3 regions of the Paenibacillus sp. JDR-2 genome follow, and region 3 is predicted to be linked to each of the others. Evidence: riboswitches for the same ligand, from Rfam matches in the RefSeq annotation. Region 3 holds a riboswitch; each other region holds the start of a gene.
What was found. Region 3 has a riboswitch for cyclic di-AMP ahead of PJDR2_RS01750 (APC family permease). Riboswitches for the same ligand answer to the same signal wherever they lie in the genome.
Positions count from the first base shown of each region.

Region 1: another riboswitch for cyclic di-AMP. It lies ahead of PJDR2_RS30120 (hypothetical protein); the one in region 3 lies ahead of PJDR2_RS01750 (APC family permease).
Region 2: another riboswitch for cyclic di-AMP. It lies ahead of PJDR2_RS00145 (3D domain-containing protein); the one in region 3 lies ahead of PJDR2_RS01750 (APC family permease).

Region 1 covers NC_012914.1:6,859,287-6,862,564, reverse strand. The annotation lists gene kdpA (potassium-transporting ATPase subunit KdpA) at 1-1,428, opposite strand, end outside; gene kdpF (K(+)-transporting ATPase subunit F) at 1,456-1,533, opposite strand; gene PJDR2_RS30120 (hypothetical protein) at 1,675-2,094, opposite strand; cyclic di-AMP (ydaO/yuaA leader) riboswitch at 2,216-2,401, opposite strand; cyclic di-AMP (ydaO/yuaA leader) riboswitch at 2,513-2,707, opposite strand.
Region 2 covers NC_012914.1:26,193-29,470, forward strand. The annotation lists gene PJDR2_RS00135 (HD domain-containing protein) at 1-385, shown strand, start outside; gene PJDR2_RS00140 (TatD family hydrolase) at 416-1,189, shown strand; cyclic di-AMP (ydaO/yuaA leader) riboswitch at 1,373-1,582, shown strand; gene PJDR2_RS00145 (3D domain-containing protein) at 1,827-2,960, shown strand; gene rnmV (ribonuclease M5) at 3,116-3,278, shown strand, end outside.
Region 3 covers NC_012914.1:376,920-380,197, reverse strand. The annotation lists gene PJDR2_RS01750 (APC family permease) at 1-1,535, opposite strand, end outside; cyclic di-AMP (ydaO/yuaA leader) riboswitch at 1,689-1,876, opposite strand; gene PJDR2_RS01745 (glycoside hydrolase family 3 N-terminal domain-containing protein) at 2,171-3,278, opposite strand, start outside.

The sequences.
Region 1 (3,278 bases), 700 kb from region 3:
GTCGGCAAGACCTTCAAAACCGGAGCCGTTATTCGCCGCTGACGAGGTGTATTCATAGAGCACCTGCGAGATGCCGTGGAAGCCGGGATTCGTGATGGCTCCCTGGCCCAGATCCGTCAAGAAAGCAATAGCGGTTGGCGCCAGAATGATAAACGGATGGACGAGAATCGCGATCGCAATCAGCTTCATTTCCTTCGGCTCGATTTTCCGTCCGAGAAACTCCGGTGTCCGACCGACCATTAATCCGGCGATAAAGACGGCAAGAATGGCATACATCAGCATATTGACGAGGCCAACGCCTTTGCCGCCAAACACGACGTTCAGCATCATTTCCGCCAGCGGGACAAGACCGCCGATCGGGGTCAGCGTGTCATGCATATTGTTGACTGAGCCGGTAGTAGCCGCCGTAGTCACCGCCGTAAAGAGGGAGGATTGGGCAATGCCAAACCGGACTTCCTTGCCCTCCATGCTGCCTTGCGAGGCGTCTACGCCAAGGTTGTTCATTACCGGATTGCCATGCAGCTCAGCTGTGTAGACCGTCGCAAGGAAAACCAGGAACAGCGACATCATGGCGCCAAACACAACCCAGCCTTGCTTGCGGTTACCGGCAAAGCGGCCGTATACATAAGGAAGACTGGCAGGCAGCGCCCACATGGACAGAATCTCGATCACATTCGTGAGCGGGTTTGGATTCTCGAACGGATGCGCCGAGTTGACGCCAAAGAAACCGCCGCCGTTGGTTCCTAAATGTTTAATCGATTCAAGCGACGCAACCGGGCCGATGGCGATGCTTTGCGCTGCCCCTTCCAGCGTTGTTGCCGTTACGTTAGGCTGCAGCGTCTGCGGTACGTGAAGAGCCACAAGAACCAGCGTAATAAGCGTTGCGAGCGGCAGGAAAATCCGCGTATGGGATTTCACGAAATCGCTGAAGAAGTTGCCGATTGTGCTGCCCCTGCTCGTTAAGCCGCGAATAAAAGCAATCGCAACCGAGAAGCCGGTAGCCGCCGAGGTGAACATCATCATCATGATGACGGCCATCTGCGAAAAATAGGACAGCCCGGTCTCGCCGCTGTAGTGCTGCAGGTTCGTATTCGTAATAAAGCTGATAACGGTATTGAACGACAGCGTCTCTTCCATAGCGCCAATGCCGTTGGGGTTGCCCGAAAGGCTGCCTTGCAGACGCAGAATTAGATAACTGAGCGCGACAAGCACGATATTCGTAAGCAGAAAGCTTAGCGCGTACTTTTTCCAGGTCATGCCCTCGCGCGATTTCAGTCCTATCACTTTATAAATGAACCGTTCGATGCCGCCAAATAGGCGGTCGGTCCGGTTCGGTTGATCCGAGTACACGTGATATACATACGTTCCGAGCGGTTTGACGAGCAGAATAAGCACGCCAACCACGATGATGAGCTGTAAAATATCCATTGCGGCCTCCCAGCGATCGATTAGGGTTTAGAACTTCTCCGGATTTATCAAGGCGTAAACTAAATAAAGAAAGAGAAACAAGGCAAGCACCAACGTGACGATCATCGCTTATCCTCCTCTTGTGTAGCCAGGTCGCACCACTGCATAAAGCCGGCGAAGAGTAAAAATATCGCTGCGAGAAGCAGCACCATATAGATATCCTGCATAGCAAATTCCTCCTAAAAGAATTGCGAATAACTTCGACCCTTACCTATTATCTTGGCTTGCCATGAGATCGTTTATGATTAGAAATGAAGTATCCGCATGGCTGGAGTGAATCACATAATTGGCGCCCATCCCTTTGTAGATCAGGCGTGGATTCGCGCTGTCCGTAACGACGCAAATCGATTTGGATGTCCAGCTGCGGCAGATCTGGATGTAACGACAGCATAGATTCAGGCTTCTCTCGAATAAAAAGATCCGTCCCACCGGCAGCTCAGGGACACGCCAGGTGCCTTCATCCGTTGTATTAATGACGATAATCGTTGACACGCCAAGCTCCAGCATCCGCTCATACTCGGTCTTGTTGTTCACGATGGCTGCGAATGGGATATGCCGGTGCAGCAGCTGTTTAATAAAATCCTCGCCCTGCACGTTAGGTGCGGAGACGAGTATATAATCGTCCATGGTTTACGCTCCTCTTTTCGTTAGAGGAATCAACGACAAACAAAAAAGCCGCGGAAGAGGGACTCTTCACGCGGCTTATAAGCGCAGCAGAAAAAAAACCGCGCCTATATTCACGATCATCGTTGCCTCTCTTGGTACGCTGACGAAGTTAGCTGACGGATTCGGGCGTAAGAGTCGCCCTACGCCGACATGCTCAGATGGAGCTGAGCCGGCGATTCACCCCGTGGATTGGCTGGCTGCGCTTAACAGCCGGCTGTCCGATTGGTTCCCCCGTTCCCCCGTAAAAGGGATTAAGCGATAAAGACAGTTGATTAAAAATGGGCATAAGAAAAAGCCGCAGAGGAAAGTTCCCCGCGGCCTTGGAAGGTCACAAGATCACATCATCCTCTCTACTTGGAAAATGCCCTCGCCTAATGGGCAGTGCATTTTCATCGCTTACGAGGTTAGCTGACGGATTCGGACGGTGAGAGTCGCCCTACCGGGTCCGGCCGCGCGCAGCCTTTTCCCGGATTCACCCCGGATAAGCATGCCGCGCCGGCTCTCACACCGTTGCAATGCCGCTTATCGATTGGTTCCCCCGTTTCCCTTGACGGAAACTCAGCGATTGTTACATTTGCTGAATCGTATATTACGCCTGACGGCCGAAGTTGTAAATGAACCGTGGAGGCGGCATATTGTCTAATTCTGACAAGGAGTTTGGTTAGAGCGTTTACAATTGAAGGGAGCTCTATCATACTCTTTGTTACGCTCTATATCTCTCGAATGCGGCAATTCGGCGTGAAAGTTAGGTTTATGGCAAGCCTAAATTGGGTTGTCCGGGGGCGCCAAATAAGACGGAAAAACCGTCTTACAGCGTGTTGGGCATGCAGCCAAGGGCCGAGTAGGGCCGAATAAGACGGAAAAATCGTCTTACAGCGGGTTGAGCATGCAGCCAAGGGCCGAGTAGAGCCGAATAAGACGGAAAAACCGTCTTACAGCGGGTTGGGCATGCAGCCGAGGGCAGAGTAGGGCCGAATAAGACGGAAAAAACGTCTTACAGCGTATTGGGCAATTACGGCAAGCGCGCTTGCCGGCAGGAAGTTGGAGCAGTAAAATAAGCGCGCGGGTTAAGTGCGAGCAATGAAAGCCCCTTGTTTTCATGCGCTAATTTTGGGACAATAGGAACAGTATGCGGTTTTGGCCGC
Region 2 (3,278 bases), 350 kb from region 3:
CGAGTTGTGCGACCGGTTCCTCAATCGCCAGCTCTACAAATACATTACGCTTGATGATCCGGGGGATTCTTTATTGGAAGAGGCGGCTCTGGAGTTCATCGCGATCGGTCTCAACCCGGACTACCATATGGAAATCGATTTCCCGTTTGACCAGCCTTACGACATTTATCGCCCGGACGCGAAAAAAGGCGGGAAAGAGGATAAAGCGCCGATTCTGCTGCTAAGCGATGATAACAGCTTAAGCGAAATATCGGTGAAATCCGACATTGTCCGTTCTATCAGCGGTCTGCACCAAGGTCAGTATCATGTCTATTATCCGATTGAGCCACTCCTTGCCGCTGCTGACCGGTTAAGCCCGGCAGTCCGGAAGTTGTTTAAAATTTAACTTTTTATATAGAAGGAGCTTGCAGCTAAGATGATATCTTTATTCGACACACATACCCACCTGGACTCTCCGCAATTCGACAATGACCGTGCCGAAGTTATCGAAAGGGCGCGTGCTGCCGGTGTCGATTTAATGATCAATATCGGCTTCAATCGCGAGACAATCCCAACGACGATGGAGCTCGCGGAAAAATACGATTTTATTTATGCAGCGGTTGGCTGGCATCCGGTTGACAGCGTTTTTATGGAGCCGGGTGACCTGGAATGGATCGAGCAGCTTTGCTCACATCCGAAGGTTGTAGCCATTGGTGAAATCGGTCTTGATTACCACTGGGACAATTCCCCAAAGGATGTGCAGCACCGGGTATTCCGGGAGCAGATCCGCCTTGCCCGGAAGCTGGGTAAGCCGATTGTCATTCATAATCGGGATGCGCATGAGGACATTGTCCGTATTTTGAGAGAAGAAAAAGCATCTGAAGTTGGAGGAGTTATGCACTGCTACTCGGGCAGCTGGGAAACGGCCAAAATGTGCCTCGATATGAACTTTTATATTTCGTTCGGCGGACCGGTCACTTTCAAAAATGCAAGGGTACCGAAAGAGGTGCTTGCGAAGGTTCCGCTTGACCGTCTTCTCATCGAAACGGACTCCCCGTATCTGTCTCCTCATCCATTTAGAGGAAAGAGAAATGAGAGCGCTTATGTGTCTTTGGTTGCAGAGGCAGCAGCGGAAATAACAGGAAAATCCAAGGAGGAAATTGCAGTTATTACAAGCGCAAACGGTAAAAAATGTTTTGGTATTGTTTAAAAATGGTCTAAAACCGCTGAAATAAAGACTATAGCGGCGATAAAACTCTTTTTACTTGTTGGAATCGACCATATTTGCCTCCAGAATCCTAAAATTTCGTTAAAATCGTCTTTTAACGCATCTTTACAATTCCGTGGTCAGGAATGTATGATTTTTCTCAGAGCTTTAACTTTTGTATTGGATTTCCAGTTTGCGCTTAATCTCCGAAAGCCGGAGAGCGGGGGAACCAACGCCAGCCGATGCATGCTTAAGACGTCATGAAGTATCGTGCTGCGTATGAATTCTTCAGGGGTGAATTTTGCGGCGATTGCCATGAGCATTCGTTCCGCGGATAGGGCAGCTCTCTCGCCCGAACCCGTCAGCTAACCTCGTAAGCGAATATAGAGAGCGATCAACCTCGTGTATTCACCTTTTCCTGAATGTTTGATTACCCAGGAAGCCACGATCAGATCCTCTGTCGAAGGCTTCTTTTTATTTTCGATTTTGATTATTCGGAAATAGTCTTTACAGGGTAAATCTTGGAGGTGGGAGGCCGTAACACTGGAGCGTGCTTGTCACGCCAATATACTTAATAGTCGCGTCAATAGTATCATGCGTAACAGATTGGCGGCGGGGCTATGAAGGAGGACCGATAGAAGTGGGCATGATCCAGGCTAAGGGGACCCATGGGAAGCGATCATCCAGCATGACTTTCGCAATGCGATGGAAGCATGAAAATTTGCGTTTAATTGTTCTGAGTGCAATTATCTCAATCGCTATGACTTTCATGTTTTTGGTGTTGTTGTACGGATCGGCTGATAAGAGCGTATCCGTAGTAGTGAATGGACAAGAAACTGTTGTAAAGACAAAACAATGGGTCCTGCAACGCCTACTGGATGAACAAGCTATAACGGTTGGACCCTATGACGAGGTATCTCATCCTCTGAATGCGTCCATCAAAGACGGAGACCGCATCGAAATCAAATACGCGGTTCCGGTTACCGTAAAAGCAGATGGCAAAACATCGACGGTGTACACGACAGAGAAAACAGTACAGGCGGCGATCGGGAAATTAAATATTCCTGTTCGCGATCAAGATAAGGTTACCCCGTCTCTCGATTCTCAGATTTCGAAGGCATTGACGGTTACCGTTACCCGAATCGATACCAAGGTAGCAGAGAACGAACGGACTTTGCCGTTCTCGATCGTGAAGAAACAAGATCCAACCCTTGAGAAAGGGAAGGAGAAGCTGGTGCAATCCGGAAAAAACGGTCTCGTTATCGAGCGCGTGGAGAAAAAGTACGAAAATGGTGTTCTTGTCTCCTCCAAGCTGGTCGACAAGGTCGTTCAGAAGCATACGGTCAGTCAGGTCGTAGCGATCGGCTCCAAGAAGGACGTACATACGCTCTCGGCTACGAGCACGGCCTCGTATACAAAGAGCGGCGTAACGTTTAAGCCGAAGAAGGTTCTCAAGAATGTAACTTTAACCGCCTATTCGGCAGGTATAGAATCTACGGGCAAGGATGAAAGTCATCCAGGATACGGCATTACGGCTTCCGGCGCAAAAGTGAAGGAAGGCCGTACGATCGCGGTGGATCCGGATGTTATTCCAATCGGCTGGTGGGTGTACATTGAAGGTATCGGCTTCCGCAGAGCGGAGGATACAGGCAGTGCGATCAATGGCAACAAGATCGACGTTTACTTTGACAGCACAAGCTATGCCAATAAGTTCGGCCGGAAAAAAGGGTATACCGTATACGTGCTTGGGCCAACCAAGCCAACCGCAAGCTAATGGTTTTCTGCTATCGTATTTCATTGTTAAATATGCCATTATAAGAAGAGGCGCTGCCTCTTCTTTTTGTGTGCATGGAGATGCTAAGCAGGCTGCATAATTATTGACGGTGAAAGAAGAGCGAAAGTTGCTGCTGTAGAAAGGAATGTTCGCTTGTGATTAAGGAAATTATTGTGGTGGAAGGCAAAGACGATACGGTTGCCGTGAAGCGGGCCGTTGAAGCGGATACGATTGAAACAAACGGTTCTGCGGTTGGCGAGGAAGTGCTGCGCCGGATCGAGCTGGCGATGGAACGCAGAGGCGTTATTATATTTACGG
Region 3 (3,278 bases):
TCTTTCTCGAAAGGCACGTAAACGGCAATGATTTGTTCGGGCTTGAGCGACTTGGCATAGAGTATCGAGTGTTCTACCACATGCGTAATCCCTGAGACCGGCAAAATCATTACATTGCCCACAATCGGCATCACCGGCTCGCAGGTCGCAAGGCGAAGCTGCTCGCCTACTGCCTCGTAGTGCTTCTTGATCCGGTGAAACACGAAGATAATAAGCGGCAGGAAGATCAGAATCGACCACACCTGCTCGAACTTCGTCAGGAAGAACATCATCGATACGATAAAGCTGATTAATGCTCCGATAGAGTTGATGATGAACTTGCCGACCCAGCCCTTTGGCCGCTGACGGAACCATTTCACCAGCATGCCCGTCTGCGACAGCGTGAACGGTACGAACACACCCACCGCATACAGCGGGATAAGATGCTCCGTTTTACCCTGGAACGCAATGATCAGGATAATGGACAGAACGCCCAAGCTGATAATGCCGTTCGAGTAGCCGAGACGGTCACCGCGGACCGTGAACATTCTCGGGATGAATTTATCCTTCGCCAGGTTAACCGCGAGCAGCGGGAAGGCCGAATAGCCGGTGTTCGCCGCCAGTATAAGGATAAGGGCCGTTGTACCCTGGATAAAATAATACATGGTATGACGACCGAATATGCTCTCGGCAATCTGCGACACGACCGTTACTTCTTCTTTCGGCGCTACGCCGTAGTAATACGCCAGGAAGACGATACCCGCGAACAGAACGGACAGCAGACCGCCCATGGCCAGCAGCGTCTTAGCCGCATTGTTGGGAGCCGGATCCTTGAAGTTCGGGATTGCATTCGAGATGGCCTCGACCCCGGTCAGAGCCGAGCTGCCGGATGCGAACGCGCGGAGCAGCAGGAACAGGCTGATGCCCGCAACCGGCGTGCCAACGGCGGTGTGAAGCTGCGGCGATACATCGCCGGAAATGATTTTGTATAACCCAACGCCCACCATAATAAAGATCGCGAGCACAAATAAGTAAACGGGATAAGCAAGGATAGACGCGGATTCGGTCACGCCCCGCAGGTTTAATATCGTAATAAAAAGGACAAACACGATAGAGATCAGTACCGAATGCTCGTGCAGGCTTGGAAAAGCGGACGTGATTGCGTCCGTACCCGCCGAGACGCTTACCGCTACGGTCAAAATATAATCGACCAGCAGGGCGCCGCCTGATATGAGTCCCGGGAACACCCCGAGATTTTCCTTCGATACGACATACGCTCCCCCGCCATGCGGGTAGGCAAATATAATTTGCCGGTAAGACAAGATAAGTGCCGTTAACAAGACCAGCACCCCGACACCAATCGGAATCGAATACCAAAACGCCGCTGCGCTAACGGTCATCAAGACGAGCAAAATCTGCTCTGGCCCGTAAGCAACGGATGATAAGGCATCCGAGGACAGGATCGCAAGCGCCTTCGTCTTAATGAGCTTCTGTTCCCCTAATTCCGTGGACTTGAGGGGACGCCCGATCAGTAATCTTTTGATAAGAGTAAACACACAGGTCACCGCCAACATTGAAGTTAAACATCTAATACCTGGATACTTGGCTACTCGAACACTTATCAGTGCTAATGTAACCACCTTTGCTTTTTTCTACGCATAGAAAAAAGACCGCAGAGTATCCTCCCGCGGCCCGTAAATAACCGAAGTTCACCCTCTCTATCAACGCTTACAAGGTTAGCTGACGGATTCGGGCGTCTAGAGTCGCCCTACGGCTTGCTGCCGCAATCATGCGGCCGGCTTGCCGATTCACCCCGGCGACAAGCATGAACGTTCCTGCCTATCGCAATTGGTTCCCCTGCTCTCCGTTTCTAACGGAAACTCAGCGAATATGAACATATGAAGTTTTGCAGATTTGATCATAGTCCTCTTCCCCCTTTTCTGTAAACCACGATATAAACGCGAAAAAGGGCAGATTAGTCCGTTTTCTATTCATGAATGCGGATACATAATTGGTTCGCTCTCGGAATGTCCGAAATAAACCGCCATGCTTTCTTTTACCTTGCAATCGGCAGATAATCCCTGATATAACAGTGGAGATTGGCTATTATCTGTTAGGCATGCTCTATTAAAGGTGTTGTCAGCAAAAAAAGCGCGAACCTGCCGATGGCTGGCCCGCGCTTTTTTTGTTTTTATTTCGTAAGGCGGAACGATTTCGCTTCCGCATCGCGGCTGTTAGGGCCTACAAAGACATGGAATTCGCCTGCGTCGCTCTTCAACTGCAGATCCGCGTGGTAATAACGAAGCTGCTCCTCGGTAATCTCGAACGTCACCGCCTGCGTCTCGCCCGGCTGGATAGCCAGCTTGCGGAAGCCTTTCAGCTCCTTCAGCGGTCGGACAACCTCGCCGGCAAGATCGCGTACGTACAGCTGGACAACCTCTTCGCCGGCAGAAGCTCCCGTGTTTGTCACGTTAACCGATACCCGAAGCGTATCTCCCGCGTTCATAACGTCCGTCGACAGACTGGCTTCGCTGTACGAGAAGCTCGTATAGCTCAGACCGTAACCAAACGGCAGAAGCGGCGCATTCGGCATGTCCAAATATTTCGAGACGTAACGCTCATTGGCATTTTGAAGCGTAAGCGGACGTCCCGTATTGTAGTTGTTATAGTACACCGGAACTTGCCCAACGGAATAAGGGAAAGACATGGTCAGACGTCCGGACGGGTTCACGTCGCCGTAGAGCACATCCGCGATCGCATTGCCGCCTTCCGTACCCGGGAACCAGACCTCGAGAAGCGCATCCGCTTCTTCGATGACGCCATGCAGATCAAGCGGTCTGCCGTTGAACAGCACAACCACGATCGGCTTGCCAAGCGGCTTCAGCTTCCGAACAAGCTCCAGCTGCGCCTCTGGCAGACGAATGTCGCCGCGGCTTCCCGCTTCCCCGCTCATCTCGGAGCTTTCGCCCAGCGCCAATACGATTACGTCGGCTTGCGATGCCGCTGCGACCGCTTCCTGAAGCTGCTCCTCGGTCACGGCGTCGATGTCTGAACCTTTCGCTACCGCAACGATATCCGCAGCCTTATGGGCAGATAGACCCGCATGAAGCTGCACCGTTTCCTCTTGCTTGCCCCAGATCGACCAAGGACCCAGAATATCTCCGCTTTCGGCAAACGGCCCGATGAGCGCAAGCTTTTGCCCGCTGCGAAGAGGAAGAGCCTCCCGTTCGTTCTTCAGCAGCACGAAGGACTTGGCCGCAATCTCGCGTGCCGCAGCCCGGTGCCCGGGCGACAGCAGC